DNA from 3 places in the Pseudarthrobacter sp. TE9888 genome. Region 2 is predicted to be linked to each of the others. Evidence: riboswitches for the same ligand, from Rfam matches in the RefSeq annotation. Region 2 holds a riboswitch; each other region holds the start of a gene.
The links. Region 2 has a riboswitch for cyclic di-AMP ahead of ACZ9J7_RS18000 (LysM peptidoglycan-binding domain-containing protein). Riboswitches for the same ligand answer to the same signal wherever they lie in the genome.
Positions count from the first base shown of each region.

Region 1: it holds a riboswitch for cyclic di-AMP, as region 2 does, so the genes downstream of both, ACZ9J7_RS10645 (aggregation-promoting factor C-terminal-like domain-containing protein) here and ACZ9J7_RS18000 (LysM peptidoglycan-binding domain-containing protein) in region 2, are expected to answer to the same signal.
Region 3: it holds a riboswitch for cyclic di-AMP, as region 2 does, so the genes downstream of both, ACZ9J7_RS11285 (M23 family metallopeptidase) here and ACZ9J7_RS18000 (LysM peptidoglycan-binding domain-containing protein) in region 2, are expected to answer to the same signal.

Region 1 covers NZ_JBWBRD010000002.1:2,127,232-2,133,237, forward strand. The annotation lists gene ACZ9J7_RS10620 (glycosyltransferase family 4 protein) at 1-740, shown strand, start outside; gene ACZ9J7_RS10625 (nucleoside deaminase) at 773-1,288, opposite strand; gene ACZ9J7_RS10630 (phosphatase PAP2 family protein) at 1,344-2,168, shown strand; gene upp (uracil phosphoribosyltransferase) at 2,181-2,816, shown strand; gene ACZ9J7_RS10640 (VOC family protein) at 2,921-3,325, shown strand; gene ACZ9J7_RS10645 (aggregation-promoting factor C-terminal-like domain-containing protein) at 3,502-4,212, opposite strand; cyclic di-AMP (ydaO/yuaA leader) riboswitch at 4,218-4,381, opposite strand; gene ACZ9J7_RS10650 (ArnT family glycosyltransferase) at 4,579-6,006, opposite strand, start outside.
Region 2 covers NZ_JBWBRD010000002.1:3,778,079-3,784,084, forward strand. The annotation lists gene ACZ9J7_RS17985 (DNA alkylation repair protein) at 1-276, opposite strand, end outside; gene ACZ9J7_RS17990 (TraR/DksA family transcriptional regulator) at 273-632, opposite strand; gene ACZ9J7_RS17995 (aggregation-promoting factor C-terminal-like domain-containing protein) at 654-2,003, opposite strand; cyclic di-AMP (ydaO/yuaA leader) riboswitch at 2,255-2,425, shown strand; gene ACZ9J7_RS18000 (LysM peptidoglycan-binding domain-containing protein) at 2,429-3,268, shown strand; gene ACZ9J7_RS18005 (protein adenylyltransferase SelO) at 3,377-4,840, opposite strand; gene ACZ9J7_RS18010 (ribonuclease Z) at 4,824-5,771, opposite strand; gene ACZ9J7_RS18015 (mycothiol transferase) at 5,764-6,006, opposite strand, start outside.
Region 3 covers NZ_JBWBRD010000002.1:2,281,978-2,287,983, reverse strand. The annotation lists gene ACZ9J7_RS11295 (C40 family peptidase) at 1-681, opposite strand, end outside; gene ACZ9J7_RS11290 (C40 family peptidase) at 845-1,525, opposite strand; cyclic di-AMP (ydaO/yuaA leader) riboswitch at 1,596-1,774, opposite strand; gene ACZ9J7_RS11285 (M23 family metallopeptidase) at 1,903-2,730, opposite strand; cyclic di-AMP (ydaO/yuaA leader) riboswitch at 2,735-2,945, opposite strand; gene ACZ9J7_RS11280 (iron-dependent transcriptional repressor DtxR) at 3,084-3,785, opposite strand; gene serC (phosphoserine transaminase) at 4,080-5,210, shown strand; gene ACZ9J7_RS11270 (DUF3027 domain-containing protein) at 5,323-5,829, opposite strand; gene ACZ9J7_RS11265 (cold-shock protein) at 5,836-6,006, opposite strand, start outside.

The DNA.
Region 1 (6,006 bases), 1.7 Mb from region 2:
TGGACCATGAAGCCAGGGCTCTCCTGGCAGCAACGGGGGTGATCTGCACCAGCACCTGGGCGGCAACTGTACTTGCGCAGAGAGGGTACGGGCAGGGGCATGTTGCACTGCCCGGAGTGGACCCCGCAGCCCAGGCCGGCGGTTCCACGCCCCCGCACTTGGCGGTGGTGGCCGCCTTGCTGCCCAACAAGGACCAGCTGCTGGCCGTGCAAGCACTCGCCCAAATCCAGGATCTGCCCTGGACTGCCTCCCTGGTGGGCTCGGACCAGGCAGACCCCAACTATGCACGCGAAGTCCGGGCTGCCATCACGGAGAACGGGCTGCAGGAACGGGTCCGGCTCACCGGCGAGCTGGCCGGTGAAACGCTGGAAGCTGAATGGGCGCAGACCGACCTCACCCTCTTGCTGTCCCGGGCGGAGGCATTCGGAATGGTGGTCACCGAGTCCTTGGCCCACGGCATCCCCGTGATTGTCCGGGAAGGGACAGGGGCAGTGGAGGCGCTGGGGCTGGCAGGATTATCAGCGGCCGACGGCGGCCCCCGCCTTCCCGGGGCAGTGCTGCCACTCCCGGAAGGCGGGCACGAGAGCCCGGGCCTGCTGGCCGAAGTCCTGCGCCACTGGCTTCAGGACCCGGACAAGAGCGAAAGCTGGCGCGCAACAGCGCTGGAAGCGCGGACGAGGCTTCCGGGCTGGAGCAGTACCGCCAGGGAGGTGCTGGTCCTGCTGGCGGGTCGCGACTGACAGCGGGTCTGGAGACCTAGCCGATTTCGGGACTAGTGCTGTTCGCTGTTGCTACGGTGTCCCGCGAAAAACTCCCGCAACAATAAGGCGCACTCTTCCTCGCGCACTCCCGGGTACACCTCAACCCAGTGGTTGAGCCGGCGTTCGCGGAGGATGTCGAACACCGAACCGGCAGCGCCGGCTTTTTCGTCCCAGGCCCCGAACACCACCCGCGGGATCCGGGCCAGGACGATCGCGCCGGCGCACATGGCGCAGGGTTCCAGCGTGACCACCAGCGTGCAATCGGACAACCGCCAGCCGTCGCCGCTGCTGCCGCCGAGCCGTGCCCGTTCCTGCAGCCGGGCCGCGGCTTCCCGGATGGCCACCACCTCGGCGTGGGCCGTGGGGTCGCCCAGTTCCTCCCGCTGGTTCCGGCCCGAACCCAGCACCCCGCCGTCGGGCCCCAGCACCACGGCGCCAATGGGAACATCCTCCGTGGCGAGTGCCCGGCGCGCTTCCGTCAACGCAAGGCCCATCCAGGCATGATGTTCTTTATCGGGCAACGGCATGGCTCAATGATAGTTTCGAGGATACTCAGGTTACTGACCGACGCCGGGAGGCACCATGGACACTCTTCGGGATCGCCTAGGTCTCTGGTTCAAGCCGTATGCGGCTCTGGTCCTCACCTTCCTCGTGGGCGGTGCGATCATCGTATCCCTGGCCTTGCTGGGCGCCGAGGTGTACGACAACGTGGTGGATTCCGCTGGCCTGGCCAACCTGGACAAGCCAGCCCTGGCCCTCTCAGAGAGCCTGCGCAGCCCCGGACTCGACGCTTTCGTTACCGGCTTCACCAATATCGGCGGCGGAATCGGAATGCCCATCCTCGCCAGCATCCTCACCGCCTGGCTGACCTTCCTCAGCCGGAACTGGCGGCCCCTCATCCTGATTGGCGGAGCAGCGGCCGTCTCCATCATGGCCACGACGTTCGGCAAGAAGCTGGTGGGCCGCACGCGCCCGGACCACGCGGATGCGGTACCCCCTTACGAGGATTCACCGTCTTTCCCCAGTGGCCACACCCTGAACACCACCGTGGTGATCAGCCTGGTGGTGTACCTGATCTGCCTCCAGTTCCAGGCCATGGTGGTCCGCGTCTCGGCCATCACGGCCGGCACGCTTTTCATCATCGCCATGGGGCTGAGCCGCGTCTTCCTCGGCCACCACTGGCTGACCGATGTCATGGCCGGGTGGCTGCTCGGCCTGACCTGGGTGGGCGTGGTCATTCTGGCGCACAGGTTGTTCCACTTGGTCCGCAGGCGGGAGCATGCCGGTGCGGCGCCGTCGTTCGACCGTCCAATCGTCCGCGACGTGGTGGCCGAGGAAGTGCACCATAGGGGCGACGGCGGCAGTGAGCACGCCCACGGCGGCCATAACAAGGACACCGCCGGATGATAGTTTTGGGGGATGCGTACTCTCGTTGTTGACCACCCCTTGGTCGCCCACAAGCTCACCGTCCTGCGGGACAAGAACACGCCGTCGCCGGTCTTCCGCCAGCTGACGGAAGAGCTGGTGACCCTGCTGGCCTACGAAGCCACGCGGGAGGTCCGCACCGAGCCCGTCACCATCGAGACACCCGTCAGCACCACCATCGGCACGGCGTTCACCAAGCCCACCCCGCTGGTGGTCCCCATCCTCCGGGCAGGCCTTGGCATGCTGGAGGGCATGACCAAGCTGGTCCCCACCGCCGAGGTGGGCTTCCTGGGCATGGCCCGGGATGAGGAAACGCTGGACATCATCACCTACGCCGAGCGCCTCCCCGAGGACCTGACCGGCCGGCAGGTGTTTGTCCTGGACCCCATGCTGGCCACCGGTGGCACGCTGCGCGAGGCCATCAAGTTCCTGTTCAAGCGGGGCGCTTCGGACGTCACTTGCATCTGCCTGCTCGCGGCTCCGGAGGGCCTGGCCAAGCTGGAGGAGGAACTCGGCGAAGCCAACGTGCACATCGTCCTGGCCTCCATCGATGAGAAGCTCAACGAGAAGTCCTACATCGTTCCCGGACTGGGCGACGCCGGCGACCGCCTCTACGGCATCGCCGGGTAGCCTCCCGCCTTTCAGGACGCGACCTGTCGGGATAAGGGCCATTTTCGACGGCCCCATTTGCGCTGGGCCTTTCCGGGCCGGTGTGCCGCCGCTAGCCTGTGCGGATGGACTGGAAACTTGAACTTGCCTTTGTCCCCGTCTCCGACGTTGACCGCGCCAAGGATTTCTACGTCAACAAGGTGGGCTTCAACGCCGACTACGACGAGCGGCCCTCGGACGACATCCGCTTCGTGCAGCTGACGCCGCCCGGTTCGGCCTGCTCCATCTGCATTGGCGAGGGATTGACGGACGCACCTCCCGGCACCGGAGCAAACCTGCAGCTGGTGGTCAGCGACATCACCGCGGCTCACGACTTTCTGAAGAACAACGGCGTGGATGTCAGTGACGTGGACGTCCAGGACTGGGGCCACTTCGTGTATTTCGCCGATCCGGACGGCAACAGGTGGTCTGTCCAGTACGTCCCGTGGCGTAACCCCGGGGCAGGCACGGCGCAGAGCCCTGCACCTTAAACCACTGCGGGCCGCATCCCTCGGGATGCGGCCCGCAGTCTAGGCGGTATTCCCTGCCGGGCCCCACTCCAAGGCGTACGACGGCGGGGGCCGGGACGCGTCGTCGGGCGGCCGTCAAGGCTGGAAAGGCTCAGCTGAAGGTGCCGCTTCGTCGCGTTGCGGCAGGGGAGTGGTGCCTAGTACCAGTTGTGCGCCAGGTGGAAGCTCAGTGCGCCGCAGGGGGACTGGTAGCTCTTCTTGATGTAATCCAGGCCCCAGTTGATCTGGGTGCGGTAGTTGGTGAGGTAGTCCGCGCCCGAGCTGGCCATCTTCTCGGCCGGAAGGGACTGGACGATTCCGTACGCCCCGCTGCTGGGATTGGTGGCCGTGGTGGTCCAGTCGGATTCCTTGGTCCACAGGGTCTGCAGGCACTGCATCTGGTCCGGTCCCCAGCCGAATGTGGCCAGTTGGCCGGCCGCGTAGGCCTGGGCGCCAGCAGGATCGTTGACCGCGACGGCAGGTGCAGGCTCAGGTGCGGGGGCAGGGGCGGGCGCCGGTGCGGGAGCAGGCGCAGGGGCTGCCGGTGCGGGAGCCGCTGGCGCTGCTGCCGGAGCCGGTTCAGCCGCCTGCGGCGCTACGCTGATGGCTGCGGGAGCGGGGCTCTCCACCGGGTTGGAGCGGATTTCGCTCTTCTCGATGCTCATTTGGGCGTCAGCTGCTGCCGTGTTTGACTGGGTGGACGACGCCGGGGCCATGCTGCTGGTGGCCTGTCCGGCCGCGCCTACCCCCACCAGCACCGCGCACGATGCCGCAAGAACTGCGGCGCGCTGGCCGAGGGTGGTCTTCTTGGCCTGCTGCTTGGCCCTGTGTTTAGCGTGCAGGCATGATTCTGCCGTGTTTTTGGACATGATTGATCGCCTCTCACACCTGCGGAGTTAGCTGTCGGGTTCGGATGAGGGCATCCGGCCGTACGGAATGAAAATCACGTACTGGCTTAACCCCAAGGGCAGTTATTGCCCGGGACGGTGGGTCCCCCGCCTCTGCCGTTGCTCAATCGGAATCCGGGGAAGCGGCAGAGCTTGGCGTCAACCCGGGATATGCGGTCCGAACGGGGACCGCACCCAATCGACGGTACAGGAAGATTAAGCGGAAGTCACGTTTAGGTAACGGAAGTCACGGATCCAGCGCGTCGGTTTGCGGCAGCGCGAACGGAGGAGTGATGGCCTGAGGCAGTCCGGCCCGCAGGGACTTCCGGCCCGGGCCGGACTGCTTCGCTACTGGCCAGACAGGGCGTACACCGTGGTGCCGCCGATGCTCTGCGCCTGGAAATTGGCTGCCACCCACTCAGTAATCCGGGTTGCCTCATCCGAGCCGCTGGAGGAACGCATGGTTCCGCCCGCGATGAAGAAATGGATCCTTCCCTGGGACACCAGCTCCTGGAACTGCGCCAGCGTGGGGGAGGGGTCGGTGCCGTTGAAGCCGCCCACCGCCATGACCGGAAGTTCGGTCGCCAGTTGGTAACCGGCGGCGTTGTTGGAACCCACCACGGCCGCGGCCCAGGTGTAGCTTGACGCCCCGGCCTGGAGCGCGGTGACCAGGTCGGCCGACGGCGTGGGGGCACCCAGGAGCCCGCCCATGCCTCCGCTGCGGTTCCCGGCAAACCCCGTGCCGCCTTGGGTGCCTTGCTGCCGGAAGCCTTGTCCTCGAGTGCCTTGTCCCGGTGTGCCTTGGGCCGCGTTGCCCGTGCTCCCGGTGCCACTGGGGCCGAATCCGTTCCGGTTGCCCCCGGCGCCACCGGGTGCGCCGCCCGGCCCCGCACCGAACCCTGTCGTGGGTCCTGCGCTGACGATTGCCCCGCTGTGCGCCGCCGACGCCGTGGAGACGGAGTAGGCCAGCGGCCCGGCGAGCGACGCAGCAACGGCCAGCGCCGCCGTCGTCCGCAGCAGGGAGCGGCGGCCCAGGAACCGGTTGAGGCCCACTCCGGCCGCCGCGGCCAGGCCTGCTGCCAGCACCAGCCAGCGCAGCCACGGACCGTAGGCCGATGTGGTGCCCAGCAGCGAAAACGCCGTCAGGGCGGCCGCTGCCACCGCCGCCGCGAGCAGGATTGCAGCAGCCGGCTGCTGCCTGTGCTGCCACAGGAGGACAGCGCCCAGGCCGGTAAGCCCCGCAATTCCCGGCGCCAGCGCCACCGCGTAGTAGGGGTGGATGATGCCGGCCATGAAGCTGAACACCAGGCCCGTCACCAGGACCCACGAGCCCCAGGCCACCACCGACGCACGCACCGGATCCGTCCGCGGTGCCCGCCGGCACACCCACAGCAGGCCCGCCGCAAGGATCAGGGCGGAGGGAAGCAGCCACGCTATCTGGCCCCCGAACTCGCTGTTGAACATCCGGAACAGGCCGGGGACGCCCCACCCGTTGCCGCCGCCCACACTGCCCGTCTCGTCGCCCGTCAGCCGCCCCAGCCCGTTGTAGCCAAGGGTGAGCTCCAGGATGGAGTTGTCCTGCGACCCGCCAATGTAGGGCCGCATGCCGGCAGGCGTCAGCTCCACGGCCGCGAGCCACCAGCCCGCGGAAACCACCATCGCTGCCCCCGCCGCCGCCAGCCCCAGGAGGCGCCGGCCCAGCCTGCCCGGCGCCGCGACCAGGTAGGCCACGGCGAACCCGGGAACCACCAGCAGGACCTGCAGTTGCTTGGCCAG
Region 2 (6,006 bases):
GGCGAGGCGGCGCTCGAACACCGGCCGCGAACCGGGCCGCGGCTGTCCCCACAGGGCGGAGGCCAGCATAACGGTACCGTCGTGGTCCAGGTCCTTGAATTTCCGCAGCGCATCACGGACCGTCCCCCGGACGGCCCCCACCGACGATCCATAGGAGGCCAGCTGCCCGCCCAGCCGGCTCCCGACGTCGTCGGCCCGGTAACAGGAGCCCTCATTCTGCAGCGTCCGGTCGACGAAGTCCGCCGCCGCCGACACCACCTCCGCGGTCCCGGTCATCGCCCGCGGCCGGACGAGGCGTGCAGGATGCAGAACGGCGTCCACGGCCGCGCTTCCAGGCGGCCCTCGGCAATAGGCTCCCCGCACACCGCGCAGGTTCCATAGGTTCCCGCGGCCAGCCGCGCCAGGGCTTCCTCAATCTGTCCAAGGCCGGCCGAGCTTTGTTTCAGGAGCGCTGAAGCCTGGGAGAGTTCGAAGGCAATGGTGGCACCCTCGGGATCGTGCTCGTCATCCACATTGGAGTCCTGGCGCGCCGAATTTGCGGCTTCGATATCTGCCCGCAGCGCCGGCAGCAGTGCCAAGCGCCGCGCCCGCTCCTCTTCGAGCAGCGCGCGGAACCGTTCGAAATCAGGCATGGAAACAGCCTAACGCGTCAATCAGTACCAGTTCAGGGCCACAGAGTGGTTCCAGGCCGCGCACGGGGAACCATACCGGTCCTTGATGTAGCCAAGGCCCCAGTCGACCTGCGTGCGGTAGCTGGTGAGCCAGTCGCTGCCGGCGCTGGCGTACTTGCCCGGCGGCAGCGCCTGGGCTATTCCGTAGGCACCGGAGTAGGCGTTGGTGGCGGTGGTCAGCCAGCTGGACTCCTTGGTCCACAGCTGGGCCAGGCACAGGAACTGGTCCTGGCCCCACCCGAAGGCGGCCAGGCGCCCGGATGCGTAGCTTTTCGCTCCGGCCGGATCGTTCACCGCGCCGCCGGGAATGGAAGGAACGACGACGGCGGGCGGAACCGGCAGGGCCGGCGCTTCCGGGGCGGCCGGTCCGGGATCGACGGCGGGAAGCGGGGCCGGAACGGGTTGGACACCGCCTGGCCGGTCAGGACCCGCCGGGGCAGGGTTTGCTGCGGGCGCTGGCGCCTTCGGCTGCTGCGCCGCCGCGGCGGCAGCCCTGGCCGCCGCCTCCGCCTGCTGCCGTGCCTGCTCCTCCGCGGCGGCGCGCTTGGCCGCCTGGGCCGCCTCGTAGGCTGCCTGCGCCGCCTGGCCCTGGCGGTACTCACCCTCAAGGGCCGCCGTCGTGCCCTTCAGGGCTGCGAGCTGGGCTGTCAGTTCGCCGCCATGCCGCTGTTCCTCCGCGACCTGCCGGGCCAGCGAATCCTGGGCCGCGCGGGCGGAATCCAACGTTGCCTTCGCCTCCGCGGAAAGCCGCTCCTGCTCGCTCCTGGCAACCTTTTCCTGGTCGGCAAGGGCGGCGGCGGCCTTTTCCGCAGCCGCCGCCTTAGCGACCAGGGCCGCAGTCTTGTCCCCCACGAGCTTTACCAGGTTGAGTCCCTGGACACTGTTGGTTCCCAGGGCATCCAGCGCCACGAAGAACCCTGCGTTGGTTCCGCCGGTCTTGTAGGACTCGACTGCCAAGGCGCCGAGGTCTTTCCGGTACCGCGCCAACTCCGCGTTGGCCTGGGCGGCCCGGCCGGACAGTGTTTCCAGGCGGGAAGAAGCTGCCTGCAGCCCGGCGGCGGCGGCAGCATACCCGGCCGCCGAGCGGACGGCCGCTTCCCCTGCCGCCGCAGACTCTGCTTCAAGGCCGGACAGCAGCCCGTTGATGGTGGTGATCTCCGCTGCCTTCGAAGCTTCCGAGGACTGGGCCGCCTGCACGTCTGCCCAAGAGGGGTACCCGCCGGGCGGAGGCGGGTCGTCGGCAGCGGCCGGAAGGACAACGGTGGCGGCCAGGGCAACAGCCACCAGGCTCCCGAGCAAAGGGAACCTGGCGGTGGTCACGAACAGGGGCATAGTCCCGAAGCTTACCGGCGGATTGGTGGGTCACACAGGAAGCCGTTTCCACATTGTTACCGTGAACGGCGGCGCTGGCATCAGCCGAGGTCAGACCGCAAGCAGGCTTATCGTCCACACGTTTGCGCAATTCGAGAGGGCAGCCTCGTATGTTATCTAAATGTGACAATCGGCGTGCACATGGGTTAGGGTCTTCAGGTGTCCCTCCCAGACGGGACATTCCCGTCAGTATGCCGAGCCCTGCCGCTGACCATGGGATCCAACCGCTCCAGTTGGCAGGGACGGGGGAACCAAGTTTCCACGGCCACATGTGGCCTAGGGGTTAAGTCGATAGCGCCTCCCTCCATCGCGGGGCCGCTTCCGGCCGGGTATCTCCAGCCCGAACCCGACAGCTCACCCCGCAGGCATGGGAGAGGCGATCAACCGTGTCAAAAAATTCCATTCCAGCCCGTCACCGCGCGACTCCGGCCCGCTCCATTGTGCTCGAGGGCCTCGCCGTAACCGCCAAGTCGCAGGCCCGTTCACTGGGCCGCCCGGCGCTTGCTGTGGCAGCAGCGTCCGGCATTGCGTTCGGCGTCGGCGCCCCGGCGCACGCTGGTGTAACCGCACCGGACACCACTGGACAGACCAGCATGCAGGCCACCGCCCCGGCACCGGCTGCAGCCCCTGCCGCTGCAGCAGGGAATGTCCACACCGTCGTTTCCGGCGACACCCTCGGCGCCATTGCCGCGGCGTACGGCGTCAACCTCAATGACGTCCTGTCCGCCAACGGCCTTGGCCTGTCCTCGGTCATTTACCCGGGCGACCAGATCCAGATTCCCGGCGCCGGCTACACCGCAGCGCCGGCACCGGCCCCTGCTGCAGCACCCGTGCAGGCGGCAGCCGCCACCGCACCGGCCAACACCGGCATGAACATGTCCTACGCCTCCGCCACGCCTGTAGCTTCCACTACCGGCTCGGGCACCGGAGCCGCGATCCTCGCCTCGGCCTACAGCCAGCTGGGCGTCCAGCAGGACTGCACCGCAATGGTTGAGAAGGCACTGCGCTCGGTCGGCAAGTCCGTAGGCGACCTGGCCCCCACCCAGTTCTTCCAGTACGGCACGGTGGTGGGCGCTCCCGCCCCCGGTGACCTGATCATCACCTCCGGCCACGTGGGCGTTTACGCAGGCAACGGCCAGGTTGTCAGCGGCGGCGTCAACGGCTTCGACACGGAGGTGCACTCCATCAGCTGGCTCGGCGGGTACTCCGCAGTGCGCGTAGCCTAGTCTTCGCCGGTCCGGCCCGCTTGGCGGTGCCGACCGTTGTGGGAGGGTGGCAGCCGGGAAACCGGCTGCCACCCTCCTGCCGTTAAAGCACTCGACGGGCCGCCGCGGTCAGGTCCCGCAGAACGTCATGTAGCTGCCGAAGTCCTCAGGGGGCCCTTGAAGATAGCGTTCGAGGCCGGGCCGTTCATTGAAGGGGTCGCTGACAGCCGCCAGCAGTTGCTGCAACGGCCCCCGGTCCCCGCCGGTTGCTGCCGACAGCGCCTCCTCCACAAGGTGATTCCGGGGAATGTACGCGGGATTCACGCTGTCCATCAGCTCCGCGGCCGGCTTGAGCTCGTGCCACCGCACCAGCCAGGAATCGAGGGCGGCAAGGTCAGGGACCATGCCGCGCACGGGCCGGCGGTCTCCACGGGCGGCTTTACCCAGGTTGCGGAAGAACAGGGTGTAGTCCACGGGTCCGTCCTTGAGGATGTCGAGGACATCATCCACCAGGGCCCCGGCAACGCCGTTTTCATCGGCGCTGTCCAGGCCCATCTTGGCCGTCATTCCGCGGGTCCAGGCCTTGCTGTACTGGCCCCGGAAACCGCCCAGGACCTCCACTGCCGGGGCCACGGCTTTCTCCGGGTCCTGGTCAATCAGCGGCAGCATGGCCTCGGCGAGCCTGGCCAGGTTCCATTCGGCCAGGACCGGCTGGTTGGCATAGGCATAGCGTCCGCCGACGTCGATGGAACTGTAGACGGCGGCGGGGTTGAAGGCGTCCATAAACGCGCAGGGCCCGTAATCGATGGTCTCCCCTGAGATGGTCATGTTGTCCGTATTCATGACCCCGTGCACGAAGCCGACGAGCATCCACCGGGCGATGAGCTCTGCCTGGGCGGAGACGACCGCGGCGAACAGCGCAAGGTAGGGGTTGGCGGCACCGGCCGCATGCGGGTAGTGCCTGCTGATGGCATGGTCCGCCAGGCGCTTCAGGAGGTCCATGTTTTCGGTTGCGCGCGCGTACTGGAAGCTGCCAACGCGCAGGTGGCTGCCCGCAACCCGCGCCAGGACGGCGCCGGGCAGCATATCATCGCGCCGGACCTGCCGCCCGGTGGCCACCACGGCGAGCGAACGGGTGGTGGGAATGTGCAGTGCATGCATGGCCTCACTGACAATGTATTCACGCAGCATGGGCCCGACGACGGCACGGCCATCCCCGGCGCGGGCGAAGGGCGTCCGCCCCGAGCCTTTGAGGTGGACGTCCAGGAGGCGGCCCCGCCGGTCAGTGACCTCGCCCAGCAGCAGGGCCCGTCCGTCACCGAGCAGCGGCGAGTACCCGCCAAACTGATGTCCGGCGTACGCCTGTGCCACAGGTGTGGCACCCGCTGGAACGTGGTTTCCCACCAAAAGCCGCACACCCTCGGGGCTGCGCAGGTACTGCGGGTCAAGGCCCAGGTCTGCTGCCAGTTTGTCATTCAGGACGAGAAGCTCCGGGCTGGGCGCTTCCTCGGCCCGCCAGGGTACGGCGAGTTCCGCCAGTTCCCGGGCGAAACGGCCATCGAACGTGACCGTGGATTCAGCTGCTGCCGTCATGGTTTAACCCTATCGCCGTTGTTGGGCCGGCAGCCTCCCGCGCCGGCTGCCGCCGCCGCGGAACAGGGATGCGGTCAAGGTCCTTGGCGGCGATCACGGTAACCCCCGGGGCCCGCGCCTGGGCCTGGTCTGCCAGGACGGAAACGTCGTCACCGTACCGTGCGGAAAAGTGGGTGAGCACCAGGGTGCGTGCGCCGGCGGACGCCGCAAGGGCCCCCGCCTGCCCGGCAGTGAGGTGGAGGTACCGACCTGCCAGGGGGTCGTCGTCGTCACTGAAGGTCGACTCGGCGACCAACAGGTCCGCCCCATCCGCCAGCTCTTCGGCGCCGGGGCACGGCGCCGTATCCATGATGAAGGCGAAGCGCTGGCCCGGCCTGGGGATGCTTACGTCCTCCAGCCTGGCTGTCCCAAGGACGCCGTCGCGTTGCAGCCGGCCCACGTCCGGGCCGGCAATTCCTGCCGCCCGCAACCGCGCCGGCAACAGTGTTTGCCCGTCAGCCTCCCGGAGCAGGTAGCCGAACGTCTCGATGCGGTGCTTGAGCGGCCGGACCTCCAGGCCTTCCGCCACGGGTCCGGGTCCCGAATGCGGGTGGAGCCGAAGGTCGATGCCGGGTGAACTCACCGACACCAGCGCCCGCACCACCGCCTCGCCGGAGGCCGGATAGTGCAAATGGACGGGGTGCGGCACGCGGTCCAATGCCATGCGGGACAGCACCCCGGGCAGGCCGTAGCAGTGGTCCCCGTGCACGTGGGTGAGGCAGATCCTGGTGATGTGGCCGGCCGCCACGCCGGCGTGGATCATCTGGCGCTGCGTGCCCTCGCCGGGGTCGAAGAGCAAGCCCGCGCCGTCCCACCGCAGAAAGCAACCGTTGTGGTTCCGGGTCCGCGTAGGGACCTGGGAGGCGGTGCCCAGTATCGCCAGTTCACGCACCCCGGGAGTCCGCCGTCCCCGGGTGCAGGCCCCGCGCGTAGGCTGCCTGGCCGACATGCTGGAGGCAGTCCCCCAGGATGCTGATGAGGCGCACCCCAAAGGTCACCGGCGGATCCCAGTGCCTGTCAACCACGCGGTCCAGGTCGGAGTCGCCGATGCCGTCGAGCACCCTGGCGGTCTGGCGGTGAACCGCATCGTAGTACTCCTGGAGCAGTTCCCGGGGCGCCGTGACGGC
Region 3 (6,006 bases), 1.5 Mb from region 2:
GTTACCGGCGTAAACGGCGATGTGGGCCATGCCGCCGCCACCGTCGGCGTAGTACAGCAGGTCGCCGGGCTGGGCCTGCGACATGGGCACGGTGTCACCCAGCGACAGGTAGCCTGCCGGCCAGTCGTGGAAGTGGATGCCGACGGCGGCCAGTGCGTTGGTCACCAGCATGGTGCAGTCCTGGTGCACGCCGAGCTGGGCGTAAGCGGCGGAGAGGATGGCTGCACCCTTCCCGCTTGCGGAAACCTGGGGGGCGGGAGCGGTGGGAGCAGAGGCCGTAACAACCTTGGCCGTGGCCTTGGGAGCAGCAACAGGCTGCGCCACCGGAGCGGGAGCAGCTTCCTGCACCTGGACCTGGGGCTCAGGCTCTGCGACGGGAGCCGGCGTGGTGGTGACGGCAGGCTTCTCGTAGCTGATGGCAATGGTGGAAGCTGCGGAAATCGGGGCGTCGACGGCGGATTCGACTTCCAGCTGGGACGCCGGAGCGGAATCGCGCTTGACGTTGGCGTCGGCAGCGTTGGCTGCGAGGCCGCTGGTCAGGACCAGGCCGGAAGCCGCAGCGATAACAGCAGCCTGGCGGCCCATGCCACCGGCGTTGTCGCTGACAGCTTTGGCAATGATGGCGATCGAGTTGGTTTTGGTGACCTCGGCGCGGTGCCGTGCGGTAGCACGAGTCGTCATGAGTTCTCTCTTTCGTTTTTCCTTCGGACCGCGTGTAGGCAGGCAAAGGGGGCTGGACGCGCCGGCATCTTGGGGGTACGCCGGCGCATCCCGAACGGGGATCTGGTTTCTAGCGGAAAAGCTGTGGGCAAAGAAATAGCCCTTGGAGCGCTAAGCCCAAGAACTACTTGTTGAGGTGGTAGTACGAAGAGGTACCGGTGGCTGCGGGCGAGTGCAGCAGCGTGCCCTGGGAGGGGTTAAGCGCGCTGATCATCATGCCGTTGCCGACGTAGATGCCTACGTGCGCGCCACCATTCTGGACAACGAGGTCGCCCGGCTGCGGGGTGGAGGTGGGGGTCATGATGCTCCACGCGTTGGTGCGGGGGATGCTGATCCCGGCCTGCGCGTAGACCCACTGGACGAACCCGGAGCAGTCCCAGCCGGTGACCGGGCTGGTGCCGCCCCACACGTAGGCGTGGCCGATGCCGGTGTAGGCGATGGCTGCAATGCCGGAGGTTGCGGCGGACACAGTCTCGGCGGCCTTGGCGGCGGGAGCGGCGTCCTGGCCTGCGGTCGCGGTGGCGGCGCGCTCGGCTGGTGCGGTGGACTGGGGACGCACCGCTTCGACCTTCGGAGCGGCGGTGGTCTTGACGACCGGGCGCTCGAAGGAAACCGTCGCCGTGGGGGCAGCGGTGACGGCCAGTGCAGTCTGTGCCGAGCCGGACTCGGTGGATGCAGAGACACCGGCGGTGGTGTCAGCTGCGTTTGCCGGCAGGCCCATGCTCAGGATGAGGCCCGATGCGGCTGCCACTACGGCAGCCTGGCGGCCTACGGTCCCGGCATTTGCACTCACGGCCCTGGACACGGCGTCCAAGGGGCTGGTGCGAACCGTTTGCGCACGGTGGCGCGCAGAATGATGGCGTGAAGACACGAAGGTAGCCTCTCCCAATGCCTGCGAGGTGAGCTGTCGGATTCGGATGGGAGTCACCCGGCCACACTGCTTCCTGGGAAGCTCGTGACTTAACCCCAAGGCCTTCTGGAGAGAAGGCCAAAATTGGTTCCCCCGCCCCTGCCAGACGATGAAATGCGAACGGACCTTGAGCGGTGGCAGAGTTAGGCAATCCACTCAAGAGCGTCAACTTCGGAAAAGTTGACGCGAGTTAGACGGTACAGCAGTTTTGTTTCAATGTCACATTCAGGTCACGGCAGGTCACTGCGATCTGAGAGTGAGCAATCATTCGGTTACAGCCAGCCCATGGGATCGACCACTTCGCCGTTGACCTGCACCTCGAAGTGCAGGTGGCAGCCGGTGGAGGCACCCGTAGTGCCGCTGAGTGCCACGACTTCTCCACGGGAGACCGTCTGGCCCACCTTGACGTTGAAGGACGACAGGTGGTTGTACGTGGTTTCCAGCCCGTTGCCATGGTCGATGACCACCCGGTTTCCGCCGCCGAACTGGTGCCAGCCCGCGAAGGTAACGGTGCCGGTCGCAGCGGCCAGGACGGACGTCCCGCATTGCGCCACGAAGTCCTGGCCTCGGTGGAAGTCGCCGGAGCCGCCGGTAATCGGGCTCACCCGGTATCCGAACGGTGAGGCGGTGGTGAGGGTGGCAAGTGGTGCAGCCAGGGTGCCGGCCGACGCGGCCCGGGTGACCGAGCCCGCTGACTGGGCGCTCAGGAGCTGCTTGAGCTTCCCGTCGGGGTCAGCCTGGGTCACCACGGCCGAGCGGCTGAAGTCGATCTGGGCGCCAATATCGGCGGAAATCTGCGGCTGCGGACTGACGGAGGATGCCGCCAGGGGCGCGTTGCCGGACGCATCAGTGGCCATGACCGGGCTGGTGGCGGGCACTGTGACCGTCAGCACCAGGCCGGTGGCGGCCAGGGCGATTCCGGCCTTCTGGCCGATCCCGCTTGCGGCGGCGAATTCCGTTACCTGCCGCAGGGGCCCCCGGCGGCGGCGCGCGTCGCGATGCAGATCGCGGGGGCGCTCCGCTGCTGCGTCTTCGACAACCCGGGGTGCCGAAGGGGGGCTGGCTGCGCGGCGGCGCCCCCTGGAGGTCTGCGTGGTCAAGAAGGGTTCCTCTCTGGAAAAGCCTGCGGAGTTAGCTGTCGGATTCGGGTCAGAGAGATCAAGGACCCGGCCCGTCACGGCAAGCTTCTGCACAGGGGTATTCCCGGAAGAATCCTTCACTGGAGAGGCTTGCTGCTGACGGACTTCACCCCAAGGCAGTCCCCCGCTGCCGCTTGTGGTTCCCCCGCCTCTGCCAGTAACGACTCGTGCACCCGATCCGCTGGCAGAGCTCGGCTCCGGATCGGGTAACGCTTAAGTATCAACGAATGGTTCCACTATAGGGCCTTAAGACCCTAGGTAACAATTCCGTTATCTTTGCTTGGAAGTGCCTCGTCGGGGTAAAAAGCCGGGCGTCAGGCCTGGGCCACGGCAACGAAAACGTGGGCGGCGACCTCGGGCGGCAGCTCCAGTGCGCCCTCGATGCCAGGGACCCGCACGGAGATGTAATCACCCACGCGTTCCAGCGCCACTGCGGCACCGGGCCGGATTCCGCCTTCGTCAAGTTGCGCCAGCAGTTCCGGCTCCACCTGGATTGGTTCAGCGAGCCGGCTGATGGTGACAACAGAGGCCGGAGCGTAGCCCTTCATGGCCTCGACCAGGCTGATGGCCCCGTCGGCGCCACCGCGGGCAGGCTGTCCACCCAAAGCGGCGAGCCCGGGGATGGGGTTGCCGTAGGGCGATTCGGTGGGGTGGTCCAGCATTTCGTAAATGCGCCGCTCGACCCGCTCGCTCATGACATGTTCCCAGCGGCAGGCTTCGTCATGCACGTAGGCCCAGTCCAGGCCGATGACGTCGGCCAGCAGGCGTTCGGCCAGCCGGTGCTTGCGCATGACCTCGGTGGCCCGCTTGCGGCCTGTGTCCGTAAGTTCCAGGTGCCGGTCACCGGAGACGACCACGAGCCCGTCGCGTTCCATCCTGCCGATGGTCTGGGACACGGTGGGGCCGGAGTGGCGCAGGCGCTCGGCAATACGGGCCCGGAGGGCGACGATGTTTTCTTCCTCAAGCTCCAGGATGGTCCTGAGGTACATCTCCGTAGTGTCGATCAGATCCGTCATCCAGCTCAGCTCCTCGAGCGCAGTACCTTGCGTTGTCCCACCGTATCGCCTCTTCCCGCGAGGTAGTTCGGGGGCCAGCTTAGCCTATTTTGAGTTTGTCCGAATAGCCGCGCTTCCTGCGGTACCGCACGGGCGGCCCGTCTCAATGTCTGGACTTTGGGCCCGCCGGCTCCCGCCGCCCCTGCCATTCAGGCAGAATGGTGAAGGCCCGCTGCGCAGCCATCGCCTGCTGCCGGCCGAGCCATGACCCGCCCGTCCGGACCAAACTTTCGTCCCCGCCGAATTGGAGCACCTGTGAGCGACACCAGCATCACGATCCCCGCCGACCTCCTGCCGAAGGATGGGCGGTTCGGCGCCGGCCCGTCCAAGGTCCGCCAGGAACAGATCGATGCGTTGGCAGCAGCGTCCAAGACCATCCTCGGCACCTCGCACCGGCAGGCGCCGGTCAAGAACCTGGTGGGATCTGTCCGCGAAGGGCTGAGCCAGTTCTTCCGCGCCCCGGAGGGCTATGAAGTGGTCCTCGGCGTGGGCGGCTCCACCGCTTTCTGGGACGTCGCCAGCTTCGGCCTCGTGGAGAAGAAGGCCCAGCACCTGTCCTTCGGCGAGTTCGGATCCAAGTTCGCCGCCGCTACCAACAAGGCGCCCTTCCTGGAGGCGTCCTCGATCATCAAGTCCGAGCCGGGCACGCGGCCGGCGGCCCAGGCCGAGGCCGGCGTTGATGTCTATGCCTGGCCCCAAAACGAGACCTCCACCGGTGTGGCTGCCCCCGTCACGCGCGTTTCCGGAGCCGACGAGGGATCGCTGGTCCTGGTGGACGCCACCTCCGCGGCCGGCGGCCTGGACGTGGACGTTGCCCATAGCGACGTCTACTACTTCGCCCCGCAGAAGAACTTCGCCTCCGACGGCGGCCTGTGGCTGGGCCTGTTCTCCCCCGCCGCGATCGAGCGTGCCGCACGGATCAAGGCCGCCAACCGTTGGATCCCGGACTTCCTGGATCTCCAGACCGCGATCGACAACTCCCGCCTGAACCAGACGTACAACACGCCGTCGCTGTCCACGCTGGTCACCCTGGACGCCCAGGTCCAGTGGCTGAACGCCAACGGCGGCCTGGATTTCGCGGCCGCACGCACCGCCGACTCCGCCGGACGCATCTACAGCTGGGCGGATGCCTCCGAGTTCGCCACCCCGTTTGTGGCCAAGGCGGAGGAACGCTCCAACGTCATTGCCACCATCGACTTCGACGAGTCGGTTGATGCGGCGGCTGTAGCCAAGGTCCTGCGCGCCAACGGCATCGTGGACACTGAGCCCTACCGGAAGCTGGGCCGCAACCAGCTGCGCATTGCCACCTTCGTGGCCATCGAGCCAAGCGATGTCTCCGCCCTGCTGTCCAGCATTGACTACGTGGTGGGCGAGCTGCGGAAGTAGGCGCGGAGGACAGTCAGGACAACATACGACGGCGCCGCCCGGGTTCATCCCGGACGGCGCCGTTTTCGTTTGTCCCCGGCGGGGGTGGCCGGCTTCCCGGCGACGGGTGCGGTCAGGCTTCCGCCTGGGTGCCGGCGTCGCCCGTTGGATCCTCCGCCGCTGTTTCCTCGCTTGCGGATTCCGGGGCCGTTTCCTGGCTGCCTGCTTCGGACTCCTGCTGCTGGTCCTCGGGGCGGACACGCTCGGCCCAGGGCACCCACTCCGGGGCCAGGATCGAATCTTCCGACGGCAGGAGGCCCAGCTCATTGACCGTGACCACTTTCGAGCGGGAGTTGCGCGTCAGCACCGCGTACCACTGCCACCCCGCGTATCCGGGCAGCCTGGACTCAAACAGGTGCGTGACCAGCCGGTCGCCCTCGCTCTTGGCGGCCAGGTGCGGCCCGATGGTGGCCGCAGGCGTGATGCCCTCCACGGCGGTCCGGGCCGTGTCCACGGCGGCGGCCAGGAATGCGTCCGGCTTGCCGGTGCGCCACACGGGAACGCCTGCCTTGCGCTTGGGCGGAGTCTTGGCAGCCTGCTCCTGCACCGGCGTGCCCGGCTGTTCAGAATCGGGAGTCATGGGCGCCTAAACGTCGAGCTCGTCGGCGACCTTGCGGAGGGCGGCAGCAATGGCCTTGCCCTTGTTGCCGTCCGGGTACTTGCCCTTGGACAAGGTCCCTGACAGGTTGTCCAGGACCGTTACCAGGTCCTGGACCAGCGGGGCAAGGTCCTTGGCGCTCGGGCGCTTGGCCTTGGC